Regions from separate parts of the Clostridium sp. 19966 genome, predicted to be linked through region 2. Evidence: a T-box and tRNA genes for the amino acid it is inferred to sense, from the RefSeq annotation. Region 2 holds a T-box; the other holds one or more tRNA genes.
The links. The T-box of region 2 lies ahead of ileS (isoleucine--tRNA ligase). A T-box ahead of a tRNA ligase gene usually reads a tRNA of that ligase, here a tRNA-Ile.
Positions count from the first base shown of each region.

Region 1: it encodes a tRNA-Ile, which carries the amino acid that the T-box ahead of ileS (isoleucine--tRNA ligase) is inferred to sense. The anticodon was not compared.

Region 1 is NZ_JACTOJ010000041.1:1,619-6,056, reverse strand. It holds gene IAI10_RS23000 (penicillin-binding transpeptidase domain-containing protein) at 1-1,329, shown strand, start outside; rRNA gene rrf (5S ribosomal RNA) at 1,509-1,625, shown strand; tRNA gene IAI10_RS22990 (tRNA-Ile) at 1,629-1,705, shown strand; tRNA gene IAI10_RS22985 (tRNA-Ala) at 1,709-1,784, shown strand; gene IAI10_RS22980 (GntR family transcriptional regulator) at 1,957-2,334, shown strand; gene IAI10_RS22975 (ABC transporter ATP-binding protein) at 2,350-3,216, shown strand; gene IAI10_RS22970 (ABC-2 transporter permease) at 3,209-3,862, shown strand; gene IAI10_RS22965 (AraC family transcriptional regulator) at 4,015-4,425, shown strand.
Region 2 is NZ_JACTOJ010000009.1:114,099-118,536, reverse strand. It holds gene ileS (isoleucine--tRNA ligase) at 1-1,454, opposite strand, end outside; T-box leader at 1,575-1,794, opposite strand; gene IAI10_RS11345 (ABC transporter substrate binding protein) at 1,914-4,438, shown strand, end outside.

The DNA of each region.
Region 1 (4,438 bases), on a different contig from region 2:
ACTAAGCTTACAGCCATAGATGGTGTTCAGTATATGAAGGTACAGGGCAGAATATATCCTGGAGGAGAGGCTTTTGGAAGTCTCATTGGATATACTGGAGCTATAACTGCCGAAGAATTAAAGGCTCACACCGGAGAAGGCTACACTGCTCAGGATAAGATAGGAAAAGCTGGCTTAGAACAGGTTTATGAGAAGAGGCTTAGGGGGCAAAAAGGCGGTGAAATCTATATAGCTAAGGATGGGAAAACTGATGACGCATCTAAAGAGGTAATAGCTAAGAAAGATGCCAAAGATGGAGAAGACATAACTATAGCAGTAGATTTTGATACTCAGCAGAAGATATATAGTGAGATGAAAAATGATGCTGGAGCTTCTGCAGCTATAAATCCTAAAACCGGAGAAATCTTGGCGCTTGTAAGCTCACCATCCTATGATTCCAATTTATTTTCTACATACATACCAGACAGCGTCAGCACTGCATGGAAGAATGCAGGAGATAAAGATCCTTTCAATAATAGGTTCAAGGCGGTTTATTCTCCAGGATCTACCTTCAAGTTAGTTACTGGTGCTATAGGCTTAAAAACCGGAGCAATAAAAGCTGATGATAAAATAGATATAAAGGGTACCTCCTGGCAAAAGGATAAAAGTTGGGGAAGTCATGTGGTTACTACACTTGAGGATCCAGGACGACCTATGAATCTTCAGGATGCATATGTGTATTCACACAATATTTATTTTGCTATGGCTGCTCTTAACATAGGCAAAGACAAGTTTGAAAGTGAAGCTAAAAACTTTGGAATAGGAGAAAAGCTACCTATAGATTACCCGATAGCACAATCTCAATTATCCAATAAAGGGCTGACCTCAGATGAACTTATTGCTGATACAGGGTATGGTCAAGGAGAAGTCTTGCTAAGTCCTATTAACTTAGCACTTATCTATAGTTCCCTTGCTAACAATGGAGATATGATGACACCAGTGTTAGAACTAAAAGGGCAAGTAACTCCTAAGGTTTGGAAGGAGAAGGCTATAGATCCTACTTATGTAAAGACACTTACAGATGATTTGACGCAAGTCGTGGAAAATCCTGCGGGAACAGCTTATACAAATCCTGCTGGAAGAGTAAAAATACTTGGTAAAACTGGAACTCCTGAATTAAAGCAAAATCAAAATGACAAGAATGCAGAAGAGAATGGCTGGTTTGTTGCCATGAATACGGATAATCCAAGTTTTGCTATAGCTATGATGATACAAAATGTTAAAAACAGAGGAGAAAGTCATTATGTTGTTCCTATTGTTAAGAGAATAATAGATGACAGGGTTAAATAGCAGGGAGTCTTTATCAATAATAAATTGCCGCAGAGCTATAAAAATTATGCGGCAATTTCTATTTTTCATATTGATATAGGCTGCGAAGAAATTTGAATAATTTTATAAAAAATTGTTGACAGTTTAAATTAATCTAATTATAATAAACTTTGTAATCCGTTAGAGATGGATTATGTGTATCTGGTGGTTATGGAACAGCTGTTACACCCGTTTCCATTCCGAACACGATGGTTAAACGCTGTATCGCCAAGAGTACTGCCCGGGAGACTGGGTGGAAGGGTAGGACGTTGCCAGGTAATGGATCTTTAGCTCAGTTGGTTAGAGCAACCGGCTCATAACCGGTCGGTCCGGGGTTCGAGTCCCTGAAGGTCCACCATTTGGGGGTTTAGCTCAGCTGGGAGAGCACCTGCCTTGCACGCAGGGGGTCAAGGGTTCGAATCCCTTAATCTCCACCAAATAAAAACCATGAACTTTTAGTTCATGGTTTTTTCGTTTTGTAAAATATTAAATAGTTTAAGATATTATAGGTTTAAGAACCCCAAAATTATTTTTTACTTGACATAGTAATGTCTAACTGTATATACTGTACATATACGGCGTACAGACTCTTTTGCAAAGGAGAAAGCAATGAGAATATTAATTTCAAATTCATCAGGAGAACCCATATATGAACAGATAACTAATCAATTAAAAAACCTAATATTTAGTGGGGACATAATGGAAGGTGAGTTGCTTCCATCCATAAGAAGCTTGGCTCAGGAGCTCAAGATAAGTGTTATAACAACCAAAAGGGCATATGAGGAATTAGAGAGGGAAGGCTTTATATATACGGTTCCAGGGAAAGGCTCATATGTGACTGAGCAAAACAAGGAGCTTCTTAGGGAAAAAAGGATGAATCTTATAGAGGAAAAGCTTATGGAAGCTATAGAGGAGAGCAAGCTTTTAAATTTAAGCTTGGATAATATAAAAGAAATGCTAGAGATTTTATATAATAATGAGGATTAATTTGTGGAGGTTACTATGGAAAATATTTTGGAGGTTAATAATTTAACTAAAGAGTACAAAGGCTTTAAACTTAACAACTTGAGTTTTAAACTTGAAAAAGGATATATCATGGGTTTTATAGGACCAAACGGTGCAGGTAAAAGCACTACAATAAAGCTTATAATGAATCTGGTTAAGAAAAACTCAGGCGATATAAAAATATTTGGTATGGATAATGTGCAGGCCGAAAAGAAGATCAAGCAGAGGATCGGTCTAGTTTATGATGAAAACTACTTTTATGAAGAATTGACTTTACTTGAGATGAAAAGACTAATAGCACCTTTTTATAGCAAGTGGAGTGATGAAACTTTTCATAAATATATATCTGATTTTAATTTGCCTAAAGACAAGAAAATTAAAGAGATTTCAAAAGGAATGAAAATGAAATATTCTCTGGCTATAGCTTTATCCCATGATGCGGATTTAATTATAATGGATGAGCCAACTTCAGGATTAGATCCTGTATTTAGAAGAGAGATGCTGGATATACTTTATGAAATAATTCAAAACGAAAATAAGGCTATATTTTTCTCTACACATATTACCACTGATCTTGAAAAGATAGCAGATTATATCACGTTTATAAATAAAGGGGATTTGGTATTTTCTGATACTAAGGATAATATACTTGAAAGCTACGGGATAGTGAAAGGAGATAATTCACTTTTAAGCTCTGAAGAAGAGGAAGACTTTATTAGCATAAGGAGAGGAAGCTATGGCTTCGAAGCTTTGACTAATAATATAAATAAGATAAAACGTAGATACAGAGATAAAGTATTATTTGAGCCAGCCAACCTAGAAGATATAATGGTTTATACGGTTAGGGGGAAGAAAAATGTATAATTTAGTGTTTAAGGATTTTTTGATACAGAAGAAAAATATATTAATATCCTTACTTTTAGCGTTAGCTTATACCTTCATGTTTTCATCTAAAATGCCAAGCTATGTAATTTATTTAGCAATACCTATAATGATAACATATCTATTAATGATGAATGCGTGTAATTACGACGATAAGAATAACTCTCAAATATTATTTTGCAGTATCCCTATAAATAGAGAAGACCTAGTGGTGGCAAAATATATAACTTCTTTTGCATTCTTTATCATGGGGATTTGTGAAGTATTACTCAGCTTCTATGTATTAGGAATATCAAATATAGTGCGTATAAATGGCGAAATAAAGCTTTCTTATATAATGATTGGCGTTATAATAATAGCAATTGGTTCCGCTGTTTATTATCCTATATATTTTAAGCTAGGATATGCAAAATCGCAGTTTTTTCTTGTAGCAATATTTTTTGCAGGCTTTTTTGGTCCAATGTTTATAGAAGAAATAGTAAAGTCAAATAAATTTGCATCAGTATTGGTGAATATATCGTCAGCACCTCAAGCAATACTTTATTCATTAGCTATAGCTATAGTATTAATTATCTTAATTATATCAATTTGGATTTCTATAAGAATCTATAAAGCAAAAGATTTGTAGAAAAAGCCGTGTTTTAAAGCAGTCTTAAAAATCATCACTGATGTAAAATATAATCTAACACTAACACAAATAAAAAAGCAAAGAATGTCAAGAAAGTAGTACTGGAATTATATATAATTTATATATAGCTTTTATGAATGGAGGTTTGCCATATGGATTATAGCCATAGGATTCAGGAATCGGTTGATTACATTGAGAAAAACCTGACAGAAAAAATAGAGCTGGAGGAGTTATCAAAAAAGGCTTTTCTTTCTAAATATTATTATCATAGAATCTTTCATGCACTAGTAGGAGAAGCGGTTATGGAATATATAAGGAAGAGGCGGCTAAGCGAAGCTGCTAAGGATTTACTTGAAAGCAAGGATAAGATCTTAGATATAGCATTAAGGTATCAATTTGGTTCACAAGAAGCTTTTACAAGAGCCTTTAAGAAAATGTTTCAGGTATCTCCTAAGGAATTTAGAAAGAATGAAGGGAAAATTCTATTATATAAAAAGTATAGCGCAATCAGCTCAAAGGATATAAAACCATCAATGGAAAGCTCTATTTTCATGGCGGCTTAAGTTCTAATTCAAG
Region 2 (4,438 bases):
ATATCTTCAGGCACATTTATTCCTTTTTTCTTTAATTCCTCTATGCTTCCTATGCATTCTCTGTGACCGCATTCGCATTCCCAGATAGGAAGAGGAGTTCCCCAATATCTGTCTCTTGAAAGTCCCCAGTCAATGACATTCTCAAGGAACTTACCAAATCTTCCTGTTCTTATATTGTCAGGATACCAATTTATCTTGTTGTTATTTTCCACCAATTTATCTCTAAAGGCTGTAGTTTTTACAAACCAGCTGTCCCTTGGATAGTACAATAGAGGAGTATCGCATCTCCAGCAGTGTGGATAGGAGTGAGTAAACTTCTCTGATTTATAAAGCATATTATGCTCTTTCATGTACTCAAGTATCTTCGGATCAGCATTTTTAACGAACAAACCTGCCCATGGAGTTACTTCACTTACAAATTTACCTTCTCCATTCACAAGATTTATTAAAGGCAGATCATTTTTCTTTCCTACCAAGTTATCATCTTCACCGTAAGCTGGTGCTATATGAACAACTCCAGTACCATCACTTAGAGTTACAAAATCTCCATGAATTACAAAGAAAGCCTTCTTCTCAGGTGTAGTGAATTTAAATAGCTGCTCATACTCAACTCCAAGAAGCTCTTCTCCCTTGAACTCTCTAACTATTTCATATTCTTCATTAAGAACCTTTAGAAGCTCTTTTGCAAGAGTATAATACTCTTCTCCAACTTTAACTTCCACGTAGTCATAAGACTTATTTACAGCTAAAGCTACATTTGATGGAAGCGTCCAAGGTGTAGTTGTCCAAGCAAGTATATATTTATTGCTTTCACCTTTTATTTTAAATTTAACAAAAGCTGTAGCTTCTTTTACATCCTTATATCCCTGAGCTACTTCATGAGAGGAAAGTCCAGTTCCGCATCTTGGACAATATGGAACTATCTTGTGACCCTTGTATAAAAGTCCTTTATCCCACATAGTCTTTAACGCCCACCATTCCGATTCAATATAATCATTATGATAAGTTACATAAGGATCATCCATATCAACCCAGTAGGCCAGCTTCTCAGACATATCCTTCCACATACTTACATAAGTAAACACGCTTTCCTTACAAAGCTTAACGAATTTTTCAACTCCGTATTTTTCAATTTCAGGTTTTCCAGATATACCAAGCTTTTTCTCTATCTCAAGCTCCACAGGAAGTCCATGAGTATCCCAGCCTGCTTTTCTTAAAACCTTGTAACCTTTCATCACCTTATATCTAGGAACGATATCCTTCATTACTCTTGTGATTATATGACCAGCATGTGGTTTTCCATTTGCTGTAGGAGGTCCGTCATAAAAAGTAAAATATTTGCCATCTTGATTTGATTCAAAGCTCTTCTTAACTATTTCTTTTTCTTGCCAAAGCTTTAATATGTCTTTTTCCATATTAACAAAGCCCTTAGAAGAATCAACTTTTTTGTACATGTTTTTTTCTCCCTTCATCCATTAATAATTTTGATTACGCCTATAATTATTTACATATTATCACTCTAAATTTCACTGGCATAAGCATAATTGCTTACATAAATATAAAAAAACTCCATCCCGCAGGACGAAGTTATATTCGCTATACCACCTAAGGTGAAAATTTAAAGTACATACATACTCTATTCTTTAACGCAGAATTACGTAATCTCTTACTAGGCATTGCCCTTCAGATATAAACTCCACGGTGATTTTCCTAATATATTTGCTGCAGCTTTCCACCCTTCGCCACTCTCTTTGAGCCTCATATAATAGTACTTATCCGCTTCATAGTTTTTTACTAATTTTGATTATATTACAGTAAAAATCCGTTGTCAAATTAATTTATTTTTTATTAAGCTTAGATATATAATATACGATTATTAATGTATGATAATAATTTTACGGAGGAGTAATACAATGAACAGACTAAAAAGAATTCATAGAATAATAATTTGTATTATAATTATTATTTCATCGTTTCATTACTCCGTTAAAGCTCTCGGTGACTCCAGCTTGAAGCCTAATGTGCTTATACTGAATTCATATAATAGCGGATTGCTTTGGACTAATGAAGAAGTAAATGGAATATTAAGTAAGATTCAAAATTCAAGTAGGCTTCCACAAATCTACACTGAATATATGGATTGGAAAAGCTTTGGCACACAAGAAAACCTTAATCTATTATATAAAGATTTCCAATACAAATATTCTTCAAAAAAAATTGATTTAATTATATGCACCGACGATAAAGCCGTGGATTTTGCCATAGAAAATAGAGCCGCTCTTTTTTCTAACGCCTCCATAGTATTCTGCGGATTAAATAATTTGGACAAAAAAATAGACTTATCTAAAGTAAATAATATTACAGGCTCAAACGAAGTTATATTTCCTAGCGAAAATATAAAATTGGCTTTAAAATTAAATCCAGCATTAAAAAATGTATATTTTATATATGACAATAGTGCAGATGGAATAGCAATAGCCAATTCCGCTATTGCTGATATCAAAAAAAATTATAAAAATTTATCTTTATTTTCTTTAAACAATCTATCAATATCTGATATGTTGGATAAAGTAAAAACTATAGATAAGGACAGTGTTATACTTCTATGCAGCTACTCCAATGATTCAGAAGGATCTAAAATTAATTACAATTACTTTTATGATAAACTCTCAAATAATAGCCCTGTTCCTATTTTAAGCTTATACACTTATGCACTGAATCACGGAATGACAGGTGGTGTTATGGTTGATGGTTATCTCCATGGCAGAGAAGCAGGAAATTTAGCTCTTAAAATTATTAATGGACAAAATATTGATTCTCTGCCCATAAAAAGCACAAATGCCGTAAAAACTTTATTAGACTACAATCAACTTAAAAAATTAAATATTGATTTATCCTCAGTTCCTAGCAATGTAGAGATAGTAAATAAACCTTTTTCTTTTATAGAAACTTATAAGAATATAGTAATCCTTACCTTCACTATCCTAGCAATGCTAATACTATTTATCGCTTTATTGCTTGCCCATATAAGAAAGATAAACAGATTAAAAAAAGAATTGGTTGATAATAACGAAGAGCTTACATATTTATACGAGGAAGCAGCAGCAGCAGATGATGAGCTTAAGGCTAATTATGTTAATTTATCAAAAGCTCAGGAAGAGCTTGAATATTCTGCCTACCATGATGCGCTAACCGGCTTATTTAACAAATTAAAATTTTATGATCATATAAGCAGCCATATTAAGCTTTTGAATGCTTCTAGTTCAATGGAAGCTCTCTTATATATAGATATTGATAATTTTAAAATTGCAAATGATGCCCTAGGGCATTTAAGCGGTGATAAGCTCTTATTTCAAATATCTCAAAGGCTTAATTTATTTTCAGATGAAAATTCTTCATTATACAGAATCGACGGAGATGAATTTGTATTCTATTTAAAGAATGTTATTTCTAAGGATGAGGTTTCTCAGTTTGCCTCTAAAATTATAGAAAGTTTTAAACAAAGCTTCAAAGTAGAAAATAATGTTATGAGCTTTTCTTCCAGCATAGGAATAGCAATGTTTCCCTTTGACGGAGACAATATAGAAGCCTTGCTAAAATGTGCTGATATGGCTATGTATAAGGTCAAAACTAACGGAAGGAATTCCTATATGTTTTACAATAGCAGCATTAATGATGAGGTTCAAAATAAATTTAATATTCAAAAGCATTTACAAAAAGCTTTGGATAATGAAGAATTTATTATTTACTATCAGCCTCAAATAAATTTAAAAGATAATGCTATTGATGGATTTGAAGCTCTTATTCGATGGAACAGTCCAGAACTCGGCTTCGTATCACCAATTAAATTTATATCTATAGCTGAAGACTCTGGTTTTATTATTCCTTTGGGGAAATGGATTTTAAAAAAATCCTGTGAATTTATTAAAGCTCTTAATATGTCCAGAGCTTCTTCCTATAAAATTGCTGTAAATATCTCGGTTATGCAGCTGCTTCAAGACGATTTTGTGGATGTTATTAATTCAGTGCTAAAAGAGACAGGTTTAGAGCCCTCTTACTTAGAGCTTGAAATAACTGAATCTATAATAATGGAATCCATTGATCTTATAGAAGATAAATTAGAATATTTAAAATTCATGGGGATAACTATAGCTATGGATGATTTTGGTACAGGTTATTCCTCTCTAGCTTCCCTTAGAAAGCTTCCTCTTACTACATTAAAAATTGATAAGCTATTTATCGATGATATATCCTTATCATCAAATACTAATATGACGGATACAATAATAGCTCTTGGGCACAGAATGGGATTAAAAATAGTAGCTGAAGGTGTAGAAAACCAATTCCAGCTAGATTATCTTAAAGAAAACAACTGTGACATTATTCAAGGTTACCTGTTCTATAAACCTCTTCCACCTTCTGAACTTGAGCAGATTGT